3 regions of the Bacillus sp. AP8 genome follow, and region 2 is predicted to be linked to each of the others. Evidence: riboswitches for the same ligand, from Rfam matches in the RefSeq annotation. Region 2 holds a riboswitch; each other region holds the start of a gene.
What was found. A riboswitch is a leader RNA that binds a small molecule or an ion and turns the genes downstream of it on or off. The one in region 2 is predicted to bind glycine.
Positions count from the first base shown of each region.

Region 1: another riboswitch for glycine. It lies ahead of BN349_RS17210 (ACT domain-containing protein); the one in region 2 lies ahead of gcvT (glycine cleavage system aminomethyltransferase GcvT).
Region 3: another riboswitch for glycine. It lies ahead of BN349_RS17435 (amino acid permease); the one in region 2 lies ahead of gcvT (glycine cleavage system aminomethyltransferase GcvT).

Region 1 covers NZ_CAPG01000072.1:2,989-13,502, forward strand. Annotated here, with positions in the region: gene BN349_RS17205 (CapA family protein) at 1-1,005, opposite strand, end outside; glycine riboswitch at 1,316-1,393, shown strand; gene BN349_RS17210 (ACT domain-containing protein) at 1,504-1,779, shown strand; gene BN349_RS17215 (PFL family protein) at 1,797-3,158, shown strand; gene BN349_RS17220 (uracil/xanthine transporter) at 3,378-4,694, opposite strand; gene BN349_RS17225 (hypothetical protein) at 5,178-5,387, shown strand; gene pdxR (MocR-like pyridoxine biosynthesis transcription factor PdxR) at 5,807-7,216, opposite strand; gene pdxS (pyridoxal 5'-phosphate synthase lyase subunit PdxS) at 7,472-8,359, shown strand; gene pdxT (pyridoxal 5'-phosphate synthase glutaminase subunit PdxT) at 8,361-8,960, shown strand; gene BN349_RS17245 (dimethylarginine dimethylaminohydrolase family protein) at 9,405-10,277, shown strand; gene BN349_RS17250 (amino acid permease) at 10,336-10,514, shown strand, end outside.
Region 2 covers NZ_CAPG01000040.1:8,409-18,922, reverse strand. Annotated here, with positions in the region: gene BN349_RS11890 (DEAD/DEAH box helicase) at 1-1,476, opposite strand, end outside; glycine riboswitch at 1,713-1,805, shown strand; glycine riboswitch at 1,809-1,885, shown strand; gene gcvT (glycine cleavage system aminomethyltransferase GcvT) at 1,988-3,088, shown strand; gene gcvPA (aminomethyl-transferring glycine dehydrogenase subunit GcvPA) at 3,107-4,456, shown strand; gene gcvPB (aminomethyl-transferring glycine dehydrogenase subunit GcvPB) at 4,449-5,912, shown strand; gene BN349_RS11870 (rhodanese-like domain-containing protein) at 6,003-6,419, opposite strand; gene BN349_RS11865 (lipoate--protein ligase family protein) at 6,553-7,389, shown strand; gene BN349_RS11860 (vitamin B12-dependent ribonucleotide reductase) at 7,967-10,514, shown strand, end outside.
Region 3 covers NZ_CAPG01000074.1:3,093-13,606, reverse strand. Annotated here, with positions in the region: gene BN349_RS17470 (FtsK/SpoIIIE domain-containing protein) at 1-315, shown strand, start outside; gene BN349_RS17465 (hypothetical protein) at 221-856, shown strand; gene BN349_RS17460 (tRNA dihydrouridine synthase) at 1,805-2,788, shown strand; gene BN349_RS17455 (iron chaperone) at 3,285-3,623, shown strand; gene BN349_RS17450 (hypothetical protein) at 3,673-4,176, opposite strand; gene BN349_RS17445 (vWA domain-containing protein) at 4,276-4,860, shown strand; gene BN349_RS17440 (alpha/beta fold hydrolase) at 5,352-6,176, shown strand; gene BN349_RS17435 (amino acid permease) at 6,277-7,617, opposite strand; glycine riboswitch at 7,880-7,958, opposite strand; gene BN349_RS17425 (ketopantoate reductase family protein) at 8,271-9,197, shown strand; gene BN349_RS17420 (YitT family protein) at 9,524-10,396, shown strand.

The DNA.
Region 1 (10,514 bases), on a different contig from region 2:
CTTAATTTCTTTAACATCCATCAGCTGTTTGCCTTTAAAATGAAACGTTTGCTGGAAAACATATGTATCCTTATCGCTTGGATTTCGATTTCCACCAAACATAAAGTTCCCTAAGCTATAGACAATAAACTTTCCTTTATACTCTTCTATCCCTTGAATAACATGGGGATGGTGTCCGAGAATTAAATCAGCGCCGCTATCAATGGCAAACTGAGCTAATGTTCTCTGAGATTGCATCGGTACGTATTCACGTTCGATTCCCCAATGAAAATGAACAAGTACAATATCTGCGCCTTTTTCTCTCAGCCCGTTTATACCCGCTTTTACTATCTCTCTTGTTTCAGGATTGTCTTCCCATCCTTCATATCCGACCGCACCGATTTTAAGCCCTTTGACCTCTTGAACCATAGAATCATCATATCCAAAGTAAGGAATATTTTGACTTTCCAGTGTAGCTTTCGTATCCTGATAACCTTTCTCTAAATAGTCAAAAATATGGTTATTAGCAATATTCACTGCTTCTATACCACCTAAATGTAGTATTTGTGCGTATGATGGATCTCCTTTAAAACGAAATTTCTTTTGCGCTTTTTGTGTCGCATTCGTTAAAGTTGTTTCTAAATTAACAGTGGTAAAATCATCTTCTTTAAAGACATTATCAAGCTCTGCCACAAAATAAGGTAATCCATTCTTTTGGGCTTCATCATCAAACGAGCCTGAATAAGAAAATGTTTCATCTCTCCCTAGAGTAAAATCTCCAGCGGCACTAATGGTAAGTGTCTTTTCAACCTCGGGCTCTGGTTCTATAGGTTTTGAATCAGGTTTATTTGTCTTAACGTTCTCCGACTTATTCTCTGTTTCTTGTTTTATTGAGCCTTCTGTTTTCATAGAATCGTTCTTCAGAAAAAAGTTATACAAAATGATGGCTGTAGCAATAAGAATCAACCCTATAATTACAAGACTCCATTTCGATTTTTTAGTTCGTCTGTTTCTTCGCCTTTCCATAACACAACTCCCTTCAATCACCATATAAGTATATCAGTTAAAAAGATAATAAAAGTGAAAAGTTTAAAAAATTAGTATTTTTTCACAAAACATACTTTTATTTGAAATGACAAAGGTATCTATAAGAGTGTCACATCCTTTAAACTGCCACATTTTATTAATTGACCTTATTAAAAATCAGTGATAGAATTTTAAATTATTTCACAAAAATAATTTGATTGGATATTCCAATCAGATTATAGATGGCAACTTTTAGTAAACATTAACAAAACAATAGTAAGCGATGAATGCTATGGATCACACTATAGCAGGAGCAGCTTCTGGAGAGATTGCAAATATGCAACGCCGAAGGATTCACAATCTCAGGCAAAAGGACAGAAGAGTAACGAGTATCATTTTGTTATTCTGAAGCCTGATGAGATTGGAGAAATTCCAATCTTTTTTTATTGGCTTATGAGATTTCTCATAGCCTTCTAACTACATTATGGGGTGATACAAATGAGTCAAAGAAAAGCAATTGTTAGTGTAATTGGACATGATCAAGTAGGAATTATTGCAAAGGTAACAAATATACTTGCTGAAAAAAATGTGAATATTTTAGATATTAATCAAACGATTTTGAATGACTTTTTCACAATGATGATGTTAGTAGACGTAACAGACTTTGAAAATCTAGATGAACTTCAACATGACCTATCATCTTTAGGGGAATCACTAGGATTAACCATAAATCTACAGCTTGCTGAAATTTTTAAAGCTATGCATCGTGTGTAAGGAAAGGAATGACGAACATGAATATTGCATTAAATGAAATGATGGAAACTATTCGTATGGTTCAACTTGAAAACCTAGATATTCGTACAGTCACAATGGGTATCAATCTAAAGGATTGTGCGGATTCTGATTTCGAAAAAATGAACAAAAGGGTATTTGAAAAGATTACGACATATGCTAAAGATTTAAAAGCAGTGGCTGAAGCAGTTGAAAAAGAAATGGGAATTCCCATTATTAATAAGCGTATTTCTATTACTCCAATTGCTGAAATTTTAGGAACTGCAACAAAAGATCAAGCTGTAGAGCTTGCCCAAACACTTGACAAAGCTGCTGTGCAACTTGGCGTAGATTTTATCGGTGGCTATTCAGCTCTTGTTCACAAAGGTATTTCGAAAAGTGACCAAACTTTATTAGATGCTATCCCTGAAGCATTAAGTGTAACAGAACGAGTATGTTCTTCAGTCTCCATTGGTAGCACACGAGCAGGAATCAATATGGATGCTGTTCGTACCATGGGTGAAGTAATGAAAAAAGCCGCTGAACTAACAAGTGATCGTAATGGATTAGGCTGTGCTAAGCTTGTTGTATTCTGTAATCCTGTAGAAGATAATCCATTTATGGCAGGCGCTTTCCATGGTGCTGGTGAAGGCGAAGTTGTTATAAATGTCGGTGTTAGCGGACCTGGTGTTGTATTAAGCGCCCTCAAACGTCACCCTGACGCTGATCTTGGTGAAGTCGCAGATGTTATTAAAAAAACAGCATTCAAAATCACTCGTGCTGGTGAATTAATAGGACGTGTAGTAGCAAATCGACTTGGAGTACCATTCGGAATAATGGATTTATCACTGGCTCCAACGAATGCACAAAACGATAGTGTTGCAGAAATTCTAGAAGAAATCGGCCTAGAAAGCGTCGGTACACATGGTACAATCGCTGCATTAGCACTAATGAATGATGCCGTGAAAAAAGGAGGAGCCATGGCAAGTTCTTATGTCGGTGGCTTAAGCGGAGCATTCATTCCTGTTAGTGAAGACAACGGAATGATTCGTGGAATTCTTGATAACTCTCTTACTTTACCAAAGCTTGAAGCAATGACATGTGTATGCTCAGTTGGTCTAGATATGATTGCTGTTACTGGAGATGCAACGGCTGCTACTCTATCAGCAATCATCGCAGATGAAGCAGCAATTGGTATGATAAATAAGAAAACAACAGCAGTTCGCATCATACCTGTTCCAGGAATGAAAGAAGGGGATATGGTGGAATTTGGTGGGTTATTAGGACGTGCTCCAGTTATGGGTGTGAATCCATTCCATTCAGAAAAAATGATTCGTCGAGGCGGACGTATACCAGCTCCGTTGCAATCCATGATTAATTAATCAGACATTCATAAATGGTGGTGTGCAGATTTGCCACCACCATTTGTTTCTTGTGATGAGATATTTTTGAATGATATCCCCCATTTTTGAGTGAACTCTCGTGATATATTCTTTTTCTGAGCGATACTTCTGTTTTCTAAGCGTTCCTATTTTTTACACAAAAAATAAAAAACGTAAATGATTCATCACCAAAGGATAAATCATTTACGTTATATATTATCATTGATTTGCAGATATATTGTTTTCTATTGTTTCATATTTTGACCAATTAACCATTTTTTCAAGTACTATCGATATGATTACTCCCATTATTAAACCATTTGATAAAAACGGTCTTAATATCGCAGGAAGACTATTAAAAATTTGAGGTGAAACATTCATAATAGAAATTCCTACAAGAAGTGGTACAGCAATTCTAAATATTGTATTTGAATTAAAAACAACACCATTTAAACTACTATATGCCGTTCCAAACAACTGTAAATAAGCTACAAATAATACAGCATTACCAACAGTAATTGGCATTGTTGCTAGCAATGATCCGATGATTGGAACTAATCCAATCACAGTTAAAATGACTCCGCCTAGGATAAACGGTTTTCTATCAAAGATTCTTGTACTCTGTAAAAAACCAATTGATGAAGTAAAAGGAGTATATGGTACTAATCCAAATCCTGTACCAAACATAGTAAAAATAGCCGTTATAGCAATAGAGCATCGATAATCTTTAGTGGTTCTTTTTTCATCAAGAAGCTCTGAACCAGACTTAATTGAAGCCATTGTGTTAGTAAGATTCATCATTACAGCAATAAAAGCTACAATGACAATACCCCATTCTAAATTTGGCTGACCTAATGGAAATAAGGATAAGGAAAATCCACCTGAATGAGCGATATCCTTTAAGTCATTCGGAAAAAGCAATGCAAAGCCAATCCATCCGACTACCAACCCGAGTAAGATTGAAAAATTGCTTAGCAATCGATTCCCTTTAATTTTTAACAAGCTAACGAGAAGAACAATGCCAATCGAATATAGGCTAATCGGAAGATCAAGAGCACCTGTTTCATCCATTTTGAGCATGCCTTTAAAAAAAATCAAAATAAGTTGAAAAGATAATAAGAACAAATATACCGTCATGACCATTGGTTTAAAAATAGTTTGCAAAATATGTATCCAATTACAGGCGGCAAATAATAAAGTTACTGCACAAGCTAAAAGGGTTCCTGTAACAATTCCACCACCGATTGACGTTAAACTAAGCCCCATTGTTGATGCGGAAATTCCTAAATTTAGAATAACCCCCCATAACAAACCTGAATGCCCTTCCATTAATGGAAGCCTATGCCCTATCCATCCCTGAAAAACGCTTGCAATTCCTGTCAAAATCAATGACACTCGAATCATATTTTCTAAGGAACTAGCATCTAATTGAAAAACGCCTGCTATTGAAATGGGAACAACAATGGTATTGGCAAAAATAAAGAAAAACCATTGAACTGATGAAAAAAAAGTAAAATATATTTTTTGTTTTTCCATATAAACTCCACTTTCCCATTAATAATATTATGAATTCTTTGGAATAATTGGCAAAACCTTTAAAAACACATTATATAAAATTTTTATAATACTGTAATTTATTTTGCTTAAAAATATATTCACTACTATCCTACTATACCAAATATGTTTCAATTACTTTTTTCACATACAGATTGTCTGCTCTGCAAGGATGTTTTTTAGCATTCCTAAAAAAAGGTATTAGATAGCGTAACATGTAAACTCTATCATAAGTTCTTTTTTTAGGCTCTGTTTCTGAAATTAATTCTCTTTTTCTGTATCTAAACTTTAAGCTTTCACACTCTCATACGTTCACCCTGATTGTCACTTGAACGACTTTGCCCATATTCACTACCAATGAAGGAAAATGATTGGTGCAAGTATTGTTTTACCTATTTACATTCAAAATATTCATAGAAAAAGTTCTTTATTCTCTGGATTAATATATTACCTGGTGCCATTTTAATGGGGATTATGGGACCTATCACAGGTCGTATATATGATAAATATGGGGATCGTTGGCTTTCCATTATTGGTTTATTTATCTTAGTTCTCTCTACCATCCCATTTATGAATTTAGGTTTAGAAACTAGCATGGTTTGGATTTCATTCATCTATGCAGCACGTTTCTTAGGTATTTCAATGATTATGATGCCACTTACTACTGCGGCCTAACCACATGATAAGTCATGATACAGCCGTTAATAATACATTAAGAACAGTCGCTGGATCAATTGGTACTGCTATATTAATTATTATTATGATTATGTTACTAAATTGCATTCTCCTAGTGCAGCCCTAATGGAAACAGATAAATTAACTTACATGAAACAAATGGCTAATGCGGCTGTAGATGGTCTAAATGCATCTTTTGTTTTTACTATTGTTCTAGCAACCCTATGTTTCATCTTAGCCTTCTTCTTAAAAGATCGCCAAACTGACTAAAAAAGCAAAAATATTTTTTAGAAAAAATATTACTACATTGTTCTTTAGAATACTTCATTTCAAGTTCTCAATTATTTATTCCTAAAGGCAGAGTCCTCCAAGATGTAGGACTCTGTTTTTTCCCTTCTAAAAATCTAATCACATAGTAGTCATTTTTTCTTTTCAATAATATTCCAGCTTGCTAATAATAGATGAATGGCTTTTTCTATTTCTTCCTCAGGAATTCCTGCAAAGCCCATGACAATAGTAGGTAGCATGTCTTCATTCTTTACCAGCATATAAGATGATAATGGATATACTTTAAGTTTAGCCGCTGCCGCTCTTTCTACTAATTCTTTTTCCGTCATTCCATTGTTAACAACTAGAACGACGTGTAGTCCGGAATGACCACCTATGATAGATATTTGATTATTATAGACCTTTAAAATGTTTCCTACTAAATCTAACTTATGACGATATACCTTTCTCATTCGATTCAAATGTTTTTCAAACATTCCTTGTTTAATAAATTCTGCTAGAATAAGCTGGTCAATTCGCGAAACCGTTGAATGATAGAAGGATAACTCAGTTTCATAACGATGTAGTAAATGTTTTGGTAAAACCATATAACTTATTCGTATAGATGGCATGAGTGATTTAGAAAAAGAACCCAAATATATAACTTTATCGCTCTGATCCATACTTTGAAGGGAAGGAATCGACTTCCCACTATAGCGAAATTCACTATCATAATCATCTTCAATAATATATCTTTTATCTGAAGCAGCAGCCCAATTTAATAGTTTCACTCTTCTATTCACCGGGAGAATGTTTCCATAAGGGAAATGATGCGAAGGTGTTACATAAGCTACATCAATGTCGGACTGTTCTAACCCTTCTATAATTAGTCCATCTTCATCAACAGCTAAAGGATATACTTCTTTAGGATATGTTTTTAAGATGCGATGTATTAGGTGATAACCCGGATCTTCCACGCCATAGATTGTATCGTCCTCTAATAAAACAAGTAATTGCTGTAATAATATTTCAATCCCTGCACCGATAATAATTTGCTCAGCTGAACAAATAACACCACGAGCATGATACAAATAATTCGCAATTTCTTTTCGTAATGCATACTCCCCCTTAGAATCGCCTAATAACAGAATTTCCTGCTGCTCAATCGAAATAAACTTTCTAGAAAGCTTGCGCCATACTTCAAAAGGAAAATTACTTGTATCGATTTGACTCGGATGAAAATGATAACGAAGCTGTACTTTATTTTCTTTTTTTTGATTTGGCATTTGCACTTTCGGTATAAATTCTAAATCGTCATAAGCCATAACAAAATACCCTTTTCGAGGAATAACTTCTAAATATCCTTCTGCCGTTAATTGGTTATAGGCTGTATCTACAGTATTTTCACTAATTTGAAGAAATTCGGCGAGTTTACGCTTAGATGGCAATTTAGTTTGATATGGTAATCTACCGTTCATAACTTCATTTTTAATATATTCATATAATTGTTCATATAATGGTACTTCACTTGATCGATTTAAATTACAGGATAACATCTCCATTTTTCTAATCCCCCACTTTCTGACCCCATCATTTTATCAAAAACTGACCCTTTTAATACAGTCTGACTCTTTTTATACTAAAAAACAAGATAAACCGTCACCGTTCCTTTTTGGTTAAATAGTTATCTTTAAGAAATTGTATTACCTTAACGTATGAGTTTACGATCAATTACTCCTAATCAAAAAGGAGTCACGCGGTAGGCATGTCAGGTGTAGGGTTAGAAAAAAAATAAAAATCAGAAAGGTTTGAATGATATGACAAATACACAAGCAAGTGAAGTAGTTAAACGTGGTATGGCACAAATGCAAAAAGGCGGCGTAATCATGGACGTTGTTAACGCTGAGCAAGCAAAAATCGCTGAAGCAGCTGGAGCAGTCGCAGTTATGGCATTAGAAAGAGTACCTTCAGATATTCGCGCAGCTGGTGGAGTAGCTCGTATGGCTGATCCACGTATTGTAGAAGAAGTAATGAATGCTGTATCTATTCCAGTAATGGCAAAAGCTCGTATTGGACATATTGTTGAAGCTCGTGTTCTAGAAGCTATGGGTGTAGATTATATTGATGAAAGTGAAGTATTAACACCTGCAGATGAAGAATTTCACTTATTAAAAAGCGCATACAAAGTGCCTTTCGTTTGTGGGTGTCGCGATTTAGGTGAAGCCGCTCGCAGAATTGGTGAAGGTGCTTCTATGCTTCGTACAAAAGGTGAACCTGGAACAGGAAACATTGTAGAAGCTGTTCGTCACATGCGAAAAGTAAACGCTCAAGTTCGTAAAGTGGTAAACATGAATGATGATGAATTAATGACAGAATCTAAACTATTAGGTGCTTCTTATGAGATTCTAAAACAAATTAAATCAGAAGGTCGCTTACCTGTAGTAAACTTTGCTGCTGGCGGTATCGCTACTCCTGCGGATGCGGCTCTAATGATGGAACTTGGTGCAGACGGTGTTTTCGTTGGATCAGGTATCTTCAAATCTGAAAACCCAGAGAAATTTGCTGCTGCAATCGTGCAAGCAACTACTTACTATACTGACTATGAGTTAATTGGACAATTATCTAAAGAGCTTGGTACTGCCATGAAGGGAATTGATATTTCAACATTACATCCTTCTGAAAGAATGCAGGAGCGTGGTTGGTAAGATGAAAACAATCGGTGTACTTGGATTACAAGGTGCGGTTCAAGAGCATGTCAATCAGATTGAAGCAGCAGGACAACGTGCGATGATTATCAAGCATCCTGAGCAGCTTATAGAGATTGATGGTCTTATTCTTCCAGGTGGTGAAAGCACAACGATGAGACATTTTATTGATTTATATGATTTTCTTCAGCCACTTAAACAATTCGGTCAAACTAAACCAATATTCGGTACTTGTGCCGGAATGGTTCTTTTAGCAAATGAATTAACAGGTGAAGAAGAAGCCCATCTTCAACTTATCGACATTACTGTGAAAAGAAATGCCTTTGGTCGTCAAGTAGATAGCTTCGAAGCTCATTTACAAATAAATGGTATGTCAGAATTATATCCTGCTGTCTTTATACGGGCTCCATTTATCGAAAAAGTTAGCAGTGAAGTTGAAATACTAGCAACATATGAAGGGAATATTGTTGCTGCTAAACAGAACAATATTCTTGTTACATCCTTTCATCCAGAGTTAACAAAAGATCAACGCTTTATGGACTTGTTCATCAAAATGATTAAACAAGAACAAAAGCGCCCTAATCAGCCTCGACCAGCATAAGCCAAACAGACTAGAAGGTTGCTCTTTAACCTTCTGAACAGATTGACTTATGACCTCGAGTGCTGGACGCTGAAGCAAGAATTCAACATTTTCAAACCAAACGTTCTACAAGTCAAAATTTGATTATTTCCTAAACGAGAACAAATAAGTTTTTGTTCGACAAGACAGAACTATCTTGACCTATAGCTTTTCATTCAAAAGCCATCCACTTTAAAAACGGGTGGCTTTCTGCTTCGTTAAATTTAGTAAGCTGGCGAGTTTTCATAAGAAGTTTATCATCCTCTTAGTCATTTGCGTCTCCATAATATGTTTCTTTAATTTCTTCTGCACCTCCTTTATTTTAATTATTCAAAATAAATTGACAATTATTTTTATCTACTATACTATCAAATTATATTTTTTCATATTAAGGAAAGATATTCCACAATGCGGAAGGTGATGAAAATGAGTTATTGTCAATCTATGTACAAAAAGCTAAATACCGTTATTATTAAACATCCAAATGACGCTTTTATTAGCCAAGAACATTTAAGTAAGGAATGGAAAAAATTCAATTATATCGAGGAACCGAATTTTGAGTTAGCACAAAAAGAGTATGAACATTTTCTTTCCATTCTTAACAGACATATTGAAAAAATAGAGTTTCTTCCTTTTTCAGAGAATGTAGGTCTGGATTCTATTTATGCTCATGATCCTGTTAAGTTTACAAGTAAAGGAGCTATTATACTTAAATCTGGAAAAAAAGTACGACAACCAGAAGCTGAGGTATTCAAGCAATTTTTAAAAGAAAAATCAATCCCTATTCTTGGTGAATTATATGGAGAAGCCGTTGCAGATGCAGGAGATCTCGTCTGGCTAAATGATCGAACACTACTTATTGGAAGAGGCTATCGAACAAATGATGAAGCCATTCACCAAATTAAAGAAATGACAAAAGAAGTAGTCGCTGAAGTGATAGTCGTTCAACTTCCTCACGATCAAGGCGAAGAGGAGTGCCTTCATTTAATGTCCTTTATATCCATCGTTGATTCTAATTTGGCTGTTATTCATTCCAGATTAATGCCCGTTTTTTTACGTCAACTTTTAATTAAACGCGGATTTGAACTCGTTGAAGTACCCGAAAAAGAATACCATAATTTAGGATGCAATGTCCTTGCACTAGCACCCAGAGTTTGTGTCATGATTGAGGGAAATCCAAGTACAAAACAACAATTATTAAACGTCGGAGCGACAGTTTTTGAATATAAAGGGCGTGAAATTTCCTATCTGGGAACTGGTGGACCAACCTGCTTAACCTGTCCTGTAGTAAGGAAGTAAGCCATAATCTACTAGTTATGTATCTATACCACAATAGATTTTGAAGGATGTGTAGCTATTGAAAAATAACGATATACGACATAACCAATTGAATCGATCAATGAAAAATAGGCATCTATTTATGCTATCTCTTGGTGGCGTTATTGGAACGGGCTTATTTTTGAATGCCGGCTTTACAATCAATCAAGCTGGAGCAGGTGGTGCTTTAATAGGGTATTTAATTGGCGGCATCATCTT
Region 2 (10,514 bases):
AATTTTTTCGTAGAGAAGATGTAAAATGTGATCTTCAACCGTTCCTTCTGTTGCGAAATTATAGATAATAACATCTTTTTCTTGCCCTAGTCGATGGACCCTACCGATTCGTTGTTCAAGTCTCATAGGATTCCAAGGAAGGTCGAAGTTAATTATCGTATTGCAAAATTGTAAATTGATTCCTTCTCCACCTGCTTCTGTCGCAATGAGTACTTGGGCGTGATTTTGGAATAATTCCCTCATCCAATCTTTCTTACCGCGTTTAAACCCACCACGAAACGGGACAGAGGAAATGCCATGTTGTTTAAGAAACCATTGTAAATACAATTGAGTCGCTCTATATTCTGTGAAGATGATGACTTTGTCATGACTTTCTTTTATAATTTGAAGGGCTTTTTCTGCTTTGGAATTACTAGTAACGGCATTGATTTTTTCTGTTATCAATTGAATAGCCTGCATGAAATTTTCGCTTGGCTGCTCTTTTTTCTTTAACATATTTTGTAGCGTATAATAGACAGCTTCTCTACTGCTGCAAGCTTCTCTTTGCAATGTTAAGGTTGAAAAGCCACTAACAGCTGTCTCTGATAATCGACAGTTGGTGACAGCTTCATATAAATCTCGTTCTTCCTTAGTTGAAGAAATAACAATGGTTTCAACTTTTCGTTTAGTCCATTCAATCCCAGTTTCATTTCTCCGATTTCGGATCATCACTTTATTAACTAGTTCTTTTAAATGCTCATCTTCATATATTTGTCTACCTTTTCCTTTGTATTTTTGGGTGAAAAGGGAGGAGTTCCCTAGATGACCAGGTTTTAAAAGAGAAACGAGATGAAATATTTCATCTACCTTATTTTGAATAGGTGTAGCAGTTAGCAATAAGCAAAATTTCTTTTTTAGATTTTGGATAAATTCATAGTTTTTGGTACGGTTATTTTTTAATTTGTGTGCTTCATCAACGATGATTAAATCATAATGTTGATTATAAATAATTTCACGATGTGGTGAACGTTTAGCCGTATCGATAGATGAAACAATAACATCGCAGGAATCCCAGACGTAGCTTTTTCTTTGAACAACAGCTGGAATAAAAAATTTACTGTTTAATTCATAAGCCCATTGTGAAACTAGAGAGGCTGGTACAAGTATGAGCACTTTTTTTACAAGTCCACGAATCATATATTCTTTTAAAATGAGCCCAGCTTCAATTGTTTTTCCAAGTCCAACTTCATCAGCTAAAATGGCTTTTCCATTCATGTTTTCTACAACTTGTTTAGCAACTTCGAGCTGATGGGGAAGTGGCTTTAAATGATGTAGATGTTTAGGGGCTTGTAATCCCTCAAAGTCAGGCACTTGAATAGATTGTTCGGCTTGAAGGGATAATTTATATAAATCCCAGCTACTCCATGGTCCGTCTTCCTCTAGGCGTTTTAAAAAGCCATCTTCCCACGTAGAATCCCAATTTACTTTGATTTTCATATGTAAAGCCTCCTTGAAAAAGACGAACGTTTTTAAGAAAAAAATAAAAAATGTAAGTTTTCAGAGAAAAAAATAAGAAAATAATTGCGATAATTTACTGTTTAATGGTAGGATGATAGTAAAATAAGGAATTTTTCATTTTAACAATGTCAAGAAAATGATTGGTAACAAATTATCTGAGAAGACAAGTAAATTACTTTTCTTAGTATGACCAATTAACAAATAAATATAAGCGAATGAAGGTAAGGGGAGAGACTGTGTATACAGCGCCGAAGGAGCAAGCAGTAATAATCTGTGAATCTCTCAGGCAAAAGAACTCTTGCTGGACGCAACTCTGGAGAGTGTTCATTAGAACCACCAAAGGGGACAGCCTAAAGTATAGGTAAACTCTCAGGTAAAAAGGACAGAGATAGCCCAAGATTATGGGGCTTCTCTGTCCTTTTTTCTGTCTTTTAAGAGAGATAGTCTTATAATGGCAAAATGAAATCAATTGAAATTTAGGAGGTTTGTAATGACGGAGTTAAAGAGAACACCTTTATTCGAAGTGTACAAAGATTATGGTGCGAAAACGATTGATTTTGGTGGTTGGGATTTGCCGGTACAGTTTTCAAGTATTAAGGAAGAGCACGAGGCTGTAAGAACAAAAGCAGGGGTGTTTGATGTTTCTCATATGGGTGAAATAATTGTAACAGGGAAAGATAGCACAGCTTATTTGCAATATATGATAACAAACGATGTTACCAAGTTAACAGCTGGAAAAGCTCAGTATACGGCTCTTTGTTATGAAAATGGTGGAACCGTAGATGATATTTTAGTTTACAAAAAAACAGACGAAAATTATTTATTAGTAGTGAACGCGGCTAATATTGAAAAAGATTTCGAATGGCTATGCAAACATAGTACAAACTTTGATGTAGCTCTAGAAAATCTATCTAATGAGATTGCTCAATTGGCACTTCAAGGTCCTCTTGCTCAAGAAGTATTACAAAAGTTAACTGAAAATACAGACTTAGCAGAAATTAAATTCTTTTCTTTTAAAGAAGATGTTAAGGTATGCGGTGTAAAGGCACTTATTTCAAGAACTGGTTATACGGGTGAGGATGGATTCGAGATTTATTGCGATCGTAAGGGAGTTACAACGATTTGGAAAACGCTTTTACAATTTGATGAAGTTCTTCCAATAGGCTTAGGTGCTCGCGATACGTTACGCTTTGAAGCTGGTTTACCATTGTATGGTCAAGAATTATCAGCTGATATAACACCGATTGAAGCAGGTATAGGATTTGCTGTGAAAACAGATATTGAAGCAGATTTTCTTGGGAAAGAAGTATTGAAAGATCAAAAAGAAAATGGAGCTCCTTGCAAATTAGTAGGGATTGAAATGATCGATAGAGGCATACCACGTCATGGATATCCTGTCTACGTAAATGATGAATGCGTTGGAGAAGTGACAACAGGAACACAATCTCCGACCTTAAAGAAAAATGTAGGTTATGTCCTAATCAAAAAGGAATATTCTGATCTCGATACGGCTGTTCAAGTAGAAATTCGTACGAAAAAGGTGCAAGCAAAAGTCGTCAATACACCTTTTTATAAAAGACCTAGAAAATAATAGAGAGAAGGTTGAATTATGTTAAAGCATCGTTATTTGCCAATGACAGAGAATGATCAAAAACAAATGCTAGAAGCAATTGGTGTTTCAAAGATTGATGATTTATTTAATGATATTCCTGAAAGTATACGCTTTAAAGGGGAGTATAATATCAAAAAGGCTAAGTCAGAATCAGCATTAACAAAAGAACTGAGTACATTAGCATCTAAAAACGTTGATTCTAAATCATATGCTTCCTTCCTTGGCGCAGGTGTATATGATCACTATGCCCCGATTATTGTTGATCATGTTTTATCACGTTCGGAATTTTATACTGCTTATACACCATACCAACCTGAAATTTCTCAAGGTGAATTGCAGGCTATCTTTGAATTCCAAACAATGATTTGTGAACTTACTGGAATGGACGTTGCCAACTCATCTATGTATGATGGAGGGACAGCTCTAGCTGAAGCTGCGATGTTAAGCTGTGGAAATAGCAAAAGAAAGAAAATATTAATCTCAACAGCAGTTCATCCTGAATATCGCGATGTAGTGAGAACTTATGCAAAAGGTCAGTATATCGAAGTCGTAGAAATACCTTATGCTGATGGTGTTACTGATTTACAAGCTCTTCAAAATGAAATGAGTGATGAAGTGGCGGGTGTAATTGTTCAATATCCAAACTTCTTTGGTCGCATTGAAAATTTAGTTGAAATCGAAAAAATCGTTCATGAAAAAAAAGGAATGCTTATTGTATCTAGTAACCCTCTTTCATTAGGAGCATTGACACCTCCAGGAAGATTAGGAGCAGATATTGTTGTTGGGGATGCACAACCATTTGGAATTCCAACAGCATTCGGTGGACCACATTGCGGTTATTTTGCTGTTACAAGTAAATTGATGAGAAAAGTACCAGGACGTCTAGTAGGTCAAACAGTAGACGAAGATGGGCAAAGAGGTTTTGTTTTAACACTTCAAGCTCGCGAACAGCATATTCGTCGTGATAAGGCAACATCTAATATATGTTCGAATCAGGCGCTTAATGCTTTGGCGGCTTCAGTAGCGATGACAGCTTTAGGGAAAACAGGCGTGAAAGAAATGGCTGTTCAAAATATCCAGAAAGCTCACTATGCTAAAAAAGCATTACAAGCAGCAGGGATTGAAACTGTTTTTGATGGTCCATCTTTCAACGAGTTCGTTATTAAACTTCCAAGTTCCTATGAGGAGTGTAATCAAAAACTTTTAGCGTCACGAATAATTGGAGGATACCATTTAGGTAATACGTATCCTGAACTGAAAGACCATATGCTTGTTGCAGTTACAGAATTACGAACTAAAGAAGAAATCGATGCTTTCGTTAAAGAATTGGGGGATCGCCATGAATAAGCAAAATCAACCATTAATATTTGAATGTAGCACAGAAGGACGTATTGGTTATAGCTTGCCAGAGATGGACGTTGAGGCAGTAAACATTGAAGAGCTTATTCCATCTGAGTTCATTCGTAATGAAGCAGCCGACCTACCTGAAGTTTCTGAACTTGATATTATGCGTCACTATACTGCCTTATCCAAAAGAAATCATGGTGTTGATTCAGGTTTTTATCCGTTAGGATCTTGTACAATGAAATATAATCCAAAGATAAATGAAAATGTGGCCCGATTTAATGGCTTTGCTCATATTCATCCATTACAAGATGTGGAAACTGTTCAAGGTGCGTTAGAGCTGTTATTCGATCTTCAAGAGTCATTGAAAGAGATTACGGGAATGGATGAAGTGACTTTACAGCCTGCTGCCGGTGCTCATGGTGAATGGACAGGATTAATGATGATTCGTGCCTATCATGAGCAAAACGGTGATACAGAGCGTACAAAAGTTATTGTACCAGATTCAGCTCATGGAACTAACCCTGCTTCTGCTACGGTGGCAGGTTTTGAAACAGTGACAGTTAAATCGAATGACCAAGGGTTGGTCGATCTTGAAGATTTAAGACGAGTGGTTGGTAAGGATACAGCAGCCTTGATGCTTACAAATCCAAATACGCTTGGTTTATTTGAAGAGCATATTTTAGAAATGGCAGAAATCGTTCATGATGCAGGTGGAAAGCTGTATTATGATGGAGCGAATTTGAATGCTGTATTATCTAAAGCTCGTCCAGGAGATATGGGCTTTGACGTTGTACATTTAAATTTACACAAAACGTTTACAGGTCCTCATGGTGGTGGGGGTCCTGGGTCAGGTCCTGTTGGTGTGAAGAAAGAGTTAATTCCATTCCTTCCTGCCCCAGTTATTGTTAAAGAAAATGATTTATATAACTTGGACTATAATCGTCCACTTTCTATTGGACGTGTTAAACCGTTTTACGGTAACTTTGGTATAAATGTTCGTGCCTATACGTATATTCGTTCTATGGGGCCAGATGGGTTAAAAGCCGTAACGGAATATGCTGTATTAAATGCGAACTATATGATGAGAAAATTAGCACCTTATTTTGATTTACCATATGATCGTCATTGTAAGCATGAATTCGTTCTTAGTGGCAGACGTCAAAAGAAATTAGGTGTTCGTACTTTAGATATCGCAAAACGACTGCTTGATTTTGGATATCATCCACCGACTACTTATTTCCCGTTGAATGTAGAGGAATGTATGATGATTGAGCCTACTGAAACAGAAAGTAAGGAAACGTTAGATGGATTTATTAATACAATGATACAAATTGCTAAAGAAGCAGAAGAAACTCCAGATATTGTATTGGAGGCACCTCACACGACTGTTATTAAACGATTGGATGAAACAATGGCAGCTCGTAAGCCTATTCTTAGATATACGAAGGAAAAATAGAAAACGAGACTGATGAGAACAAATCATGCCTCGAAAATATAAGGAAGGGCTGTCCCATTAGGTGACAGCCCTTCCTTGTATAATTGTAAATTATTGTTTTCTTTTAATTTTACCAGTCCATTGTTTAAATCCGCCTTTTAAATGGAATAGTTGTCTATAGCCCTTTTTATAAAGCAGTTGAGCAGCACGACCACTACGAAGTCCACTTTGGCAGTATAAATATACAGGTTTATCTGGACGTATTTCTTTTAAACGTGTTTTCATTTGAGACATTGGAATGTTTCTTGCCCCAAGGATGTGTCCACCTTCAAATTCATTTGGTTCGCGAACATCGATTAGTTGAGCCTTACGGTATCCTTCAATAAATTCTTCTTGAGTTAACGTTTTTACAGCTCTTTTTGTCGCCCACAAATTATAAAGAGTGTACACAATAATAGCTACTAATAGTACAAGTAAATATCCTAGCAATATTAAAACTCCTCTCACCCTAAAAAACGATACAATCATTATTTATTATAATATTGTCTTCATATAATATCAAAGAAATTTCACAATCCGTTGATTTAAAAACAATTCTTTGTCTAACATATACTTTTTTGTTATTCTTATAAAGATTATTTGATAAGGGTGGTTTACAAATATGGTGCAAGAGACTTGGGCGTTTATTGATTCTGGCAATTGTTCACCAGGTTATAATATGGCAATGGATGAGATGCTTTTACAATGGCATAGTGAGGGGAAAATTCCACCTGTTATTCGATTTTATGGATGGAATCCTGCTACACTCTCAATTGGTTACTTCCAAAAAGCTGAAAAGGAAATAAATATACATAAAGTAAAAGAATCAGGATTAGGATTTGTCCGTAGAGCTACTGGAGGCAGAGCTGTCTTACATGAGCATGAGCTAACTTATAGTGTTATAGTTACGGAAGATCATAAAAACATGCCGAAGAATGTAACTGAAGCATATCGTGTTATTTCTGAAGGGATATTAAAGGGATTTCAAAACCTCGATTTTAATGCATACTTTGCTGTACCTGAAACAGAAGAAGATAGAAATAAACTGAAAGATCCTAAATCTTCGATTTGTTTCGATGCACCAAGTTGGTATGAGTTAGTTGTTGAAGGTAGAAAGGTAGCGGGAAGTGCTCAAACAAGGCAAAAAGGTGTCATATTGCAACATGGCTCGATTTTGCTAGATTTAGAAAGTGAAAAACTATTTGATTTATTTCTATTTAAAAATGAACGTTTGAAAGAAAGAATGTTTGAAAGCTTTAAAAACAAAGCAGTAGCGATTAACGATCTTTCTGATCGAATCATTACTCTTGAAGAAGCAAAAGTAGCCTTTAAAAAAGGATTTTCAGAAGGTTTGGGTGTTACGTTACAAGATTATCAGCTTTCAGAAGGTCAACAAAATGATATACTAAAATTAAGTAAAGAAAAATATGAAAGTGACGAATGGAATTTTATGCGATGAACGGTTATCCGTCATCGCTTTTTTGTTGTTTAGGAAATGATAAAATTTTGACCTATGGATCGTTTGCTTTAGAAAATGTTGAAGTCTAGCTCCTTCACCTAAGCCCTCGAGGTCATGAGCCAATCCGTCAGAAGCTCAAAGAGCAACCTTCTAGCCAGCTTGTCTTATGTTTGGCCGGGGGTAATCAAGCGCTAATGCTTTTATTGTTCAATGTCACCAAATTGCAAAAAGTAAAGAAAAATATTTTTTATTTCATTTTTTGTGAAAAAGGAATAATCCAATAAAGTAAAGGGTTCGTCTTAAAATAAAAAAATGCAACTCTAAAAAATTTTGAAATAAAGTTAGAAAAAACGAAAAATGATAAAAATTCTATACTTATCTCGTTTTTTCGACCTTTTTCACGTTTGACAAAATTGTTTTTATTTCTACAAAAACACTATATATTGATATGTATAATTATGGAGAACTCAATATATTGTATTTAAAGAGACAATGTGATAAATTTAATTATACTTTAATAAACTCAGCAATTATGTGTAATTATATATTTTATGGTAGTGAAAAAGGAGAGGTAACAATGTCTGTTGCGATTTTAGAAACCATGAAGCAAAATATCAAGAGGTTAAATCAGGATATCAAACTATTTCCACAAGTTCATCCTATAACAGCCGATATGAAGCTGACTCATCAAGGAGTCTCTCGTCTTGTTATGATCGATCGATATTCATTTAAAGATACGGAAAAAATTACTTTATCTGAGGGCGATTTTGTTGTTTTAACAATAAAAGAAGATCCGAAATTCCCGGCACGAGGTTTAGGACATATTGTGAGCATTGACTGGCAACAGAAGAAAGCTAGGGTTCAGGTTGAAGACGAATTTAGAGGAGCTTTGGATAAGCCAGAAGAAATAGAATCAGGTATCGTCAATCGATCATTAGATGTTATGGAAAAGCCACTTGAGATATTTTATGAGCAAATTGCTAAAAGAAATGCAACGGGATTAGCTGCAGTCGAAACAACTGAAGAGAAGCGCAAAGAATGGTTTGAAAAATTTTATGAAGAGTTATCTAGTTTAAATTTCGTACCAGCTGGAAGAGTATTGTACGGAGCAGGATCTAATACAGATGTAACGTATTTTAATTGCTATGTTATGCCGTTTGTAGCAGATTCTCGTGATGGGATATCTGAGCATAGAAAGCAAGTTATGGAAATCATGAGTCGTGGAGGTGGAGTAGGAACGAACGGATCAACTCTACGTCCAAGAAATACACTAGCAAAGGGTGTGAATGGGAAATCTTCAGGTTCAGTATCTTGGTTAGATGATATAGCTAAGCTGACTCATTTAGTTGAACAAGGTGGTTCAAGACGTGGTGCGCAAATGATTATGCTCGCTGATTGGCATCCTGATATTGTCGAATTTATTATTTCTAAAATGCAAAATCCACGTATCTTACGATATTTAATGGAAAATACAAACGATGAAACGATTAAAAAATATGCTAATGAAAAGCTAAAGTTTACACCTTTAACTGAACAAGAAAGAACAATGTATCAAGGGGTTGTAAACTATAAAAATATACCAGGTTTAGGTGGATTTAATGAACAAAATATTCGTGAAGCAGAGGAAAAACTTCTAACAGGTGGAACATACAGCGTTCATAACCCGGAATTTCTAACAGGTGCTAATATATCCGTTTGTTTAACGAAGGATTTCATGGATGCTGTTGAAAATGATAGTGATTATGAATTGAAATTTCCAGATGTCGAGAACTATAGCAAAGAAGAAATGGACATTTATAATGAAGAATGGAAAAATGTCGGTGATGTTAGAGCATGGGAGAAGCTTGGACATAAAGTAAGAGTATACCGTACGATTAAAGCAAAAGAGCTTTGGAATTTAATCAATATTTGTGCTACTTATTCTGCAGAGCCTGGGATTTTCTTTATTGATAATGCGAATGATATGACCAATGCGAAAGCTTATGGACAACAAGTGGTAGCAACGAATCCATGTGGAGAGCAACCTTTAGCTCCATATTCTGTTTGTAATTTAGCTGCTATTAATTTAGCGATGATGGTTAATAAAAAGACGAAAACAGTTGATTATACGAAGCTTAAACGCACGGTAGAGGTTGGTGTTCGTATGCAAGACAATGTTATTGATGCAACACCATATTTTCTTGAGGAAAATAAAAAGCAAGCTTTAGGTGAACGTCGTGTAGGATTAGGTGTAATGGGATTACACGATTTATTAATTTATTGCGAAGCAGCTTATGGAAGCGCACAAGCAAACCAGATAGTTGATCAAGTGTTTGAGGTAATTGCTACTACAGCTTACGCGGCTTCAATTGAACTAGCTAAAGAAAAAGGAAGTTTTCCTTTCTTGGTTGGTCCAAATCATGAAGAAACAAATACCTTACGTGAAAATTTTGTTTCAACTGGTTTTATGAAGAAAATGCCTTCTAGTATAAAATCTGACATTAAAAAGTACGGAATACGTAATTCACATTTATTAACCGTAGCTCCAACAGGAAGTACAGGTACAATGGTAGGTGTTTCTACAGGTCTTGAACCATACTTCTCCTTTACGTATTTCAGAAGTGGCCGTTTAGGTAAGTTCATTGAAGTGAAAGCTGATATTGTACAGGAATATTTACAACAAAATCCAGAGGCAAAACCTAATGATTTACCATCCTGGTTCATTTCAGCTATGGAATTATCGCCAGAAGCACATGCAGATGTACAATGTATTATCCAAAGATGGATTGATAGTTCGATCTCTAAAACAGTAAATGCACCAAAAGGGTACAGTGTAGAACAAGTAGAAAAAGTGTATGAGCGATTATATAAAGGCGGTGCAAAAGGTGGTACAGTATACGTCGATGGCAGTCGCGATTCTCAAGTTCTAACTCTTAAAGCAGAAGAAAATCATTTTGAACAACAATCTTTTGAACTCGAAGATGATCAGGCAAAGGTTGTATTAGTTGATACGATCAATGAATTACGTTCTACAAAGGTGACGATTGGTTCAGAAGTGGGGAATACTTGTCCAGTATGTCGAAAAGGTGAGGTTCAAGAAATGGGTGGCTGTAACACATGTACAAATTGTGGAGCACAGCTGAAAT
Region 3 (10,514 bases), on a different contig from region 2:
AAAGAAGCAGTACCAATGCAAATTAAAATGAACATTGTTGCTCGATTATCTTTCATTGCTGCGGCTCAAGTTGCTTCACGAGTTATTTTAGATGAAAACGGAGCTGAAGAACTACCAAGCATACCTGGTAGAGCAATTTATAAGATTGAAAAGAAACGTATTGTACAAGTGCCTTATATTGATGACAAGTACATGTTCACAAAAATGGAGGAGAAAGAAAGTGATATTATCAACTCAGTCAAAAGTAGAACAATTATTGATAACGATAGATCATTTAGGGATGGCCACAATAAAAAATCTTCGTGGAATCCATGATTTGAAAAGTTATAGAAACGCATGCTATGTAATAAAAAAGATTGAACCGTATGTCAATACAACATTTTTCAATAAAGAAAAGGTCTTTTATCTGAATAAACAAGGACTTTCATTTATTGATTCTGATAAACAACAAGTGAAAAAATCAAATTTGGAACACACTCTTTTAAGAAATGAAGCATACATGTATTTAAATTGTCCTTTGGATTGGAAAAATGAATGTGTTTTGGAATATGAGGTAATGCAGCCTAATAATTTAGGTATTGTCATAAAAGGTATGAATGTAGTCACTAAAAGTAAAATGGTTGCCGATGCTGTATATAAAAGAAATGGATATACTCATATAGTTGAAATAGATAACACTAGACACATGCAAGATAATCATAAAAAGATTAAGTCTTATGTTGATTGTTTTAAATCATTAGATACTCCACGTTTAGAGATATTTACGACAACATTAGATAGAAAGAGGAAATTTGAGAAGTGGTTGTTGGAATATAAGCTTCGAGGTGAGGTAAAAGTGTTCGATGAGATTAAATAAAAATATAAACGGTGGCATAAAGTTAATTTTCCACCCATGTGCCACCGTTGTATAAGTTATAATAAAATTAGCTTAGTTATAATTAACGACAGATAATGTTTTGGTTTCTTTTAAGATACAGTTTTTAGTTACTTTGTTAGCGTTAATAAATGTTATATAGTGACGAATAGCTTTTTTGTGTAAACAAACGACACATGTGGAGACGGTCGCGTTGTTAGAGTTGGTATATGTAAAACCAAAATAATCTCCTGCTTCACAAAATAAACCCCTGTCATAATCAAAATAAAGTTCTGATATGCCTGTGGAAAAGTTGTGAGTCAAGGTAGGGAGAAAAGGAAGAAAAAGAAAGGGTGGGAACAGGAATCCCATCCTTTTTAATTTAGGAAAAAGGCAAGAAGAAAACAAGGGTAAACCTTACGGTTTCAACGTTTGAATGAAAAGTGAGAGGGGGTTCTTACGAACCCTTAAAGCATGAAAAAGAGGGAGAAAAAGGCAAGAAGAAAAGTAGGGAATACCACGACATTATTTTAATATTAAATAAAGTTGTGGGAAAAAAAGTGAGAAGAAATTTGTGAGAATGCTGGAACTGTGCAGGACTTTATTTTAAATGGTAGAAATTAGGTAGCGTAGGAATGCGGGTTTGAGCGGGATGGTGTAGCAGGAGTTTATTATTACTGAACAGTATAATAGAAAAGCAGTTGATATAGAAAAAATCTATACCATCTGCTTTTTTGTTTATAAAAATACTATTCAGGATTGATTTTCGTTAATATAAACATTTCCGATTTTCACAATCGTTTTTTCATAAATTATAAATGTCAAATGTACTTTTGTTTGATAATAAGTTATTAAGCATGATATAAGTGTAAAAGAAGTTGGACATTTGACGTTTTATTTTTTGACCGAGAGTTTGAAGTTGTATTTATAATGAGAGGATTTGAGTTTGAAATGATAGATAATTTTTGGCGTGATTTACCACGACCGTTTTTTATACTAGCACCAATGGAAGATGTGACGGATGTTGTTTTTCGTCATGTAGTAAGTGAAGCCGGTCGACCGGATGTATTTTTCACAGAGTTTGCAAACTCGGATAGCTATTGTCATCCAGAAGGAATAAACAGTTTACGTGGACGTTTGTTGTTTACAGAAGATGAACAGCCAATGGTTGCACATATATGGGGGGATAAGCCCGAATATTTCCGTCAAATGAGTATTGGAATGGCGGAACTAGGATTTAAAGGTGTAGATATCAATATGGGCTGCCCTGTACCGAATGTGGCATCGAGAGGAAAAGGTAGTGGTCTTATTCTGCGTCCAGACGTTGCGGCAGAACTTATTCAAGCAGCAAAAGCAGGCGGCCTGCCTGTCAGCGTGAAAACACGACTTGGTTATAAGGATGTAAATGAGTGGGAGGCGTGGTTAACGCATATTTTAAAACAGGACATTGCGAACCTTTCTATTCATTTACGTACAAGAGAGGAAATGAGCCAAGTAGATGCACATTGGGAGCTAATTCCGGAAATTAAAAAATTACGTGACCGTATCGCTCCAAATACGCTACTAACAATCAATGGAGACATTCCTGACCGTCAAACTGGGCTGCGGCTTGCTGAACAATATGGTATTGATGGTGTTATGATCGGGCGAGGCATTTTTAAAAATCCTTTTGCTTTTGAAAAAGAGCCAAAAGAGCATAACAGTAAAGAAAATCTTGATCTTTTAAGACTGCAGCTTGACCTTCAAGATCAATATGCGGAAGTACTGCCACGTTCAATCACAGGGCTTCATCGCTTTTTCAAAATTTATGTTAAAGGCTTCCGAGGGGCAAGTGAATTAAGAAATCAATTGATGAACACGAAATCAACAGATGAAGTGCGAGCATTGCTTGATAACTTTGGAAAAGATGTTGATATGACAGGGATAGTGAAATGATGGGACTCTTAAAAAGTTAGAGTAAATATGAATCACATCAGCTCATGTGTACTTATTGTATTCAGTTTCAATTTCCTTTGCAGCCGGCAAATTTTTGTTATTGTTTGATTCGTGGCTTTGCGTTCTTACCTTCAAAAGGTTGCGTTTATGAAAATAATATGTTACTTACTTTTGATTTTAGTTTGATCAAGTCTGTTTTCTGAAAGAAAAAGGTCTTAAGAACGTAATAAACCCACCAGCATTCATGTGTTGCCATATACACTCTACAAATATCGAGAATGTGGCTGTATTATAGAATTAAAATAATTATAGAAACTTCTAAAAGCCTTGATTTCTTATTGAAATCAAAGCTTTTTTTCTAGTGATTGTTGGAAAGGAATAAGCTTCTGTTTAGGTCAGTTGTGTTTTTCTTGTGTAAATTTCTTTGTTTATCAGCGAGAAAGTATGGCTATCTTAGAGGCTACAAAGTAGAATGAGTGAAAGAGGTGTTTGGCTGATGAATGAAGTGGAAAGCTATATATTGCAGTATCCAGAAGAGCTGCAGGACAAACTGCAAGAAATAAGGCAAGTGATTAGAGAGGCTGCACCAATGGCGACTGAAAAAATAAGCTGGGGGATGCCGACTTTTTATTTGAATAAAAATTTGGTGCATTTTGCAATGAATAAAGCGCATATTGGATTTTATCCTGGTGCTAGTGGTGTTGAAAACTTTAAAAGTCAGCTTGACGATTTTAAGCATTCAAAAGGAGCTATTCAATTTCCGTTGAGCCAGCCTTTGCCTAAGGAACTAATTACAGAAATTGTGAAGTTTAGAGTGAAAGAAAATACTAAGTAAAAAGTATTTAGAGGTTATGTACTTCGCGGTGAAGTGCATAACCTTTTTTTTATAGTAAACCATTCAATGGCTTTTCATGAAAATGTTCTAAAGCTTGATTCACGTCAAAGATATTATAGATTTTCTTCTCAATGCAAAACTGTACAATTAAATCGCTTGTCTCACTGCTTGATAGTGAATAGCCAGCAGCGTTTAAGAGGATATCCGTATCATCCTTATTTAATTGTAGTGCTAGGGCAAGCGCGAGAATGGTACTTTTCCTAGGATGGTAATTTGGATTGGTTCGAATTTTTGAAAAGAGCTTACGATCAATGCCGGCTCGATTATAAATGGTGGCGTCTGTTTCCCCCGTTTGATCTATAAATGAAAATAAGACACTGCTGAGTGATGGTTTCCGGTTTTCTTTAATGAAGTCTTCTAATGCATCTTCAGATGTACTATTTTCAATAGCACTGTCTATAAAATAAATGGATTCTTGTAGTTTAAAGCATATTGGTTCTATATGTGTTTGAATATATGTTTGTATTTCTCTTAATAAGGCATGGTCAAGCACTTCTTATACCTCCAAAAATGTCGCTTTTGAGGCGACCAAATGACGTATGAACTTAGTTAAAATTATATCATCAATTAGTTGTTTGGGAGGATGATAAGCATGAATCGAAACTTAACTGAAATCATTTTTGTGCTCGACCGAAGTGGAAGCATGTGCGGACTCGAAAAGGATACTATTGGTGGGGTGAATTCGTTAATTGAAAAACAATGCCAAACAAAGGGTGAAACGATAATCACTTTAATTCTTTTTGATAACGAATACGAAGTTGTTTGGAATGGTGTAGATGCCAATAAAGTTAGATTGTCAGAAAAAGAATATGAAGTGAGAGGGATAACTGCGCTACTAGATGCCGTTGGTAAGACCATTTTGGATGTAGGACATCGTTTATCTAAGACGGATGAAGCAGAAAGACCAGGCAAGGTTTTATTTGTTATTACGACAGACGGACAAGAAAATGCTAGCCAAGAATTCACTTATAAAAAAATTCAAGAGATGATCAAACATCAAGAAGAGACATATAATTGGGAATTTCTTTTTATGGGAGCTAATATTGATGTTGCCAAAGAAGCTGAGAATATGGGTATTCAGCATGACAAGGCATACCGATTCGAAGCAACGAGTGAAGGTGTAGAAACGATGTATGATTTCGTGTGTGAAGAAATTATGAGAATTAGAGAAGAGTAGTTTGGAATGAAAATGCTGTTTACTCGCCGTAACGTTGGATTTACTGTAGATAAATGGTGTTTAACTGTTCGTATCAGATCATTTACTGCCCATAGCTCCACATTTACTTGCCATTAGTTATTAATTACTGTAACTCTCGGATAAACTCGATTTTTAAATGTGTCATCTGAAGCAAGATTTAACGAAGATAAGATTTTGGATACAACTGAAGTAATTTGATAGTCCCATTCTAAAATTCCAAATGATTATCTACTGCTTGTTCATCTCGGAAGCCAGCGTAGCATTTGGCTAACTCTTCTTTAAATTACGTTCTGGCAGGATGGTTTATCGGTAATCTTCTAAGTTTTTCTTTTTTGTCAATGTTCCACCACCTTTCCATTATAAGGATTCAACAAAAAGATTCCGTATCCTCTAATGTGATAGGCATGTAACGAAGATAAATGGAATATTGTAATAACAGATTAATAGAAATTGCCGAAGGAGCTGAAATGATGACAGTAGTAGGTGGGAAGTATTTAGAAGTAGACCCAGGGGTAGAATTATTTGTACAAGATGTTGGGAGTGGCGATCCGATTGTTTTTATTCCAGGATTCACCTTTACGACGGAGGTGTTCTCTAAGCAGGTAGAGTATTTTTCGAAAACGAATCGTGTGATAGTTATCGATCCAAGAAGCCATGGTCGTTCTACAGCTTCACTTCATGGAAATGATTATGTGACACATGGGGAGGATTTGGCCAAACTCTTATTACAATTAGGCGTAAAAAATATGACGCTAGTAGGCTGGTCATTTGGTTGTCTTACAATTTGGGAATATGTGAAGAAATATGGAATGGATCATATTAAATCTATGATATTAGTAGACATGTCTCCGAAGGCCCTATCAACTAATGATCAAGATTGGGTGGAGGGTTCTCTTGATGATATTGGCGCGGCATATACAGCTTATATGAGAAATCCTCAAGGACAAAGGGATTTTATAGCTGGATATGCGAAGGGAGTGATGGTTCAACGTGAATTGAAGGAAGAAGAATTGAATTGGATTGTCGAACAATCATTAAAAACACCTTACTATATTGCTGCCAATTTATTTTCAGCTGGAATGTTTTCTGATTACCGTGAAGAAGCAAAGCTAGCTAGTGAATCAGTGCCTACGTTATCCATTATTGCAGAGCATTGGGCTGACGTCGCGAGTGTTTATATACAAAAAATCACTCCTGAATCTTCAATCAAGATACTTGGAGGACACTTAATGTTTTGGGAGCATAGTGAAAAGTTTAATACAATAGTTGAGGAATTTTTACAGGAGAATCAGTAAATGACTAATGAAAAAAGGTTTGAGAACGAATTCTATCGTCTCAAACCTTTTTTGGAATTCTCTAAACCAAAAAGGAGCGGTGAGTGTTTCTTACTAACTGTTAGTTCTTTTCCCTTACTTTGTATATTATTGCTAGCATCGCAAACCAAATGGGTGTTAATAAAAGCGGTAAGCGTGTTGCATCTGCAAATAGCATGACGATTAATATGAATAAAAACAACCCTAAAATAATGTAATTGATAAAAGGTGCAAAAGGCGCTTTGAAAATCGATTTTGCTCTTAAATCAGGTCTTTTTTTAGAATAGATAATATGTGAAATTAAGATAATGCTCCATACCCAAATAAAACAGATGGCGCTAATTGTTGTAACAACTTCAAATGCATTTTCTGGAATTAATTTACTTAACAAGGCACCTACTGAAACAACAAGAGTAGATATGAATAGAGCATTACTTGGAACGGCGTGTTTATTTAATTTAGACAACTTAGCTGGTGCTTCTTTATCTTTGCTTAATGTATAAAGCATTCGGCTTGTTGAAAATAATCCACTATTGCACGCAGAAGCGGCGGATGTTAACACGACAAAATTGATAATTCCTGCGGCAACCGGAATACCGACTAACGTAAATACTTCAACAAAAGGACTGCTCGTAGCATGCAATTGATCCCAAGGATTAATACAAAGGATGACGAACAAAGCACCTACATAAAAAAGTAAAATTCGAAGCGGTATTTTATTGATAGCTGATGGGATGTTCTTTTTCGGATTAGAAGTTTCGGCTGCTGTAACCCCAACCAATTCAACCCCAACAAATGAAAACACCACTAGCTGAAGTGAAAATAAAAATCCTGATATTCCATTTGGAAACATGCCGCCATGGCTCCAAATGTTTGAGATAGAAACTGTGCCAGTATTAGTTTTAAAACCAATGACTAACAAAATAATACCAATCACGATTAACGCAATAATTGTAATAACTTTAATGATTGCAAACCAAAATTCTAACTCTCCAAAAAGTTTTACCGTTAATAGGTTCAAACCTAATAAAATAACTAGGACTGCTATAGCCGGTACCCATTGAGGGATATCAAACCAGTATTGCATATACACGCCGACAGCAATAATATCAGCCATCGCTGTCATAATCCAGCAGAACCAATAGGTCCAACCAGTTATAAATCCGGCCCAAGGTCCGATATATTCCGTTGCAAATTCAGTAAAAGATGTATAGCCACTATTTGATAATAGTAGTTCTCCTAACGCTCTCATGACAAAGAAAAGAGATATTCCGATGATAAGATAAGCAAATAAAATGGACGGACCTGCCATGTGAATAGATTTTCCTGATCCTAAAAATAAACCTGTTCCGATAGTTCCTCCAATTGCAATTAATTGTACATGTCGATTTTTTAAATCTCGTTTTAATTTTTGCTGAGCCAATTTTTCTGCGCCTCCATTAGTAGTCAAATGATTTAAAAAATTCGGATAATAAAATAGTGTAGACTTGTTGAGTGAACAGGTGTTTTTCTTCCTAGTGCCGTTCGTTTCACAGATTTTTTTCAAAATCTACTAGATATCTTATCTCCTTAATGTAAAAAATAAGCTTGATTCTTTCACCTCACTTGATTTGTTATGAGAGAAATAAAAAAAGAGATTGGAAACATTCCAATCTCATTAAGGTCGAGAATAACAATTGGTAACTCGTTATCCTTCTGTCCTTTTGCCTGAGATTGTGAATCCTTCGGCGCTGTACTTTGTACAGTCTCTCCAGAAGCTGCTCCTGCCATAGTTTTATCCACGGCATTCATCGCTTACTAATATGCGATTATGTCTAAATGTTAAGTTTAATAGAAAGAAATTTCTATAAATCAACATTTATTATATTTATAAAACAATATTGGAATTCTATCATCTTTTTTGGCTTCGGTCAACAAATTAGAATAATCTATTTTTAATGTATAGGATTTTAGTAGAATAGCAACTACATAAAAGCCTTCATATTCCACACTTTAAATGCTTCCAACTAATATAAATTAAAGATTCTGGAAATATAGTAAAATTTTTATAGAAAAAGAAAGGAAGTTAGTGAGGCTATGACAATCAAAAAAGTATCCATTATAGGGTTAGGGGCATTAGGTGTTTTGTTTGGCAATCATTTATTAAAAAAAATGCCAACAGAGGATTTGAAAATTATAGCAGATGAGGATCGTATCAAAAGATATCAAGAACATAAAATTTATTGCAATGGAGAACCATGCCAGTTTCATTATGTTACACCAGATGAAGCAGTAGAACCAGCAGACTTGCTTATCATTGCAGTTAAATATAATGGATTGAAAGAAGCTATTCAAGCAGTGAAGAACTATGTTGGAGAACATACTATTATTATTTCGCTATTGAATGGGATTACGAGTGAAGTGATTATTGGTGAAGCGTATGGCATGGACAAAGTATTATACTGTGTTGCACAAGGTATGGATGCCGTTAAGCTAGGAAATAAATTAACCTATGACCATATGGGTATGCTCTGTTTTGGTGGTAAAGATTCTGATGAAGTTTCACAAAACGCAAAGGACTTAGTAGCGTTTTTTACAGCAATGGATCTTCCATTTGAATTGGATAAAGATATGTATAGACGACAATGGGGCAAATTCATGCTGAATGTAGGAGTTAATCAAACAGTCGCTGTTCATCAAAGTAACTATGGGGGAGTGCAAAGAGAAGGAAAAGCACGAGAAACAATGATTGCAGCGATGAGAGAAGTAATTGCTCTATCCGAAAAAGAAGGAGTTCATTTAACGGAAGCAGACTTGATCTATTGGCTGAAAGTATTAGGTACATTAAGCCCTAATGGAAAACCATCCATGGCTCAAGATGTGGAGGCAAAACGTTTTAGTGAAGTGGAATTATTTGCAGGCACGGTTGTGGAATTAGGGAAGAAATATGGAGTATCTACACCTATCAATCAAGAATTATACGACAAGATTAAAGCTATTGAAGATCAATATACTCTTCAGTGATAGAAGATTGGCCGTATATTTTAGTGTATAAAGAATAAGAAAATTACTTGTATAAAAAGATGTTACTAAGTACTTCATACTAGTAACACACAAAAGCTTTGAACTTTGATGATGTTCAAGGCTTTTATTATATCTAAAATCTTTCCAGTAAGATCATGAGGTAGTATTAATAAAAGAAGTGAGAATATCAAGGGGGATATCATAATTACTGGTAGTGACAGGTAGCGTTCATAGTTATTATTGTTGATGACTCGTTTTTTTTTGATTATTATATTAATATTTTAGTTAAAGATAAAAGAGAAACTAGTTTGAAAAGAGGAGATTAAATGAATAAAACGACAAAACAAAAATCAAACAAACTGAAGATTATTTCACGAGTAGTATTAATTATTATGGGGGCTTTTATAACCGCATATGGACTAGAAGCGGTATTAATCCCAAACAATGTATCAGATGGTGGGGTAACAGGTATAAGTATCGTTGGCTCACAACTATTTGGCTTACCATTAGGACTTCTAATTGCAGTCATAAACATCCCATTTGTTTGGTTAGGATATAAACAAATTGGGAAAAGCTTTGCAATCTATTCAGTTATCGGTATTGCTTCACTAGCTTTAGGTACTAGCCTTATGCACCATGTGCCAACGATTATTGAAGGTGATACGTTGTTAGTTACTGTTGTCGGAGGTATTATTATTGGTTTTGGTATGGGGGTAGCTTTACGTAATGGCGGTGCATTAGATGGAATTGATATGTTAGCTGTACTCCTTTCGCGAAAATTACCTTTTGGGACAAGTGATCTCATATTATTCTTAAATATGTTTGTCTTTATTGTTGTATCAACAGTATTTGGTCTACAAGGGGCAATTCTTTCTGCGATTGCTTATTTTATAGCTTCTAAGGTCATTCACATTGTAGAAGAAGGTTTAAGTGGTTCTAAAACTTTCAAAATTATTACAAAACACCCTGTATTAATGGTAGAAACCATTCGTGATCGGTTAGGTCGAGGTGCAACGTACAATGAAGTGTACGGTGGTTATTCGAATGAACAATTTAAAGAAATTACATGTGTTATTAACCGTTTAGAAGAAAGTAAAATGAAAGAAATTATCCATGAAATTGACCCAGGTGCTTTTGTTACGGTATATGACGTAGCGGAGGTTAAGGGAGGTAATTTCAAAAAGCATAATATTCATTAAATAAAAACGAGTAACCGGATGCTTTTTAATTGTAGTGCAGTACAGGTGAAAGGATGTTTTTAAAGGGGATAATTGGATTGGCTATTTTGCTGCATCTTAGGGTTTACTGTCGGTATCT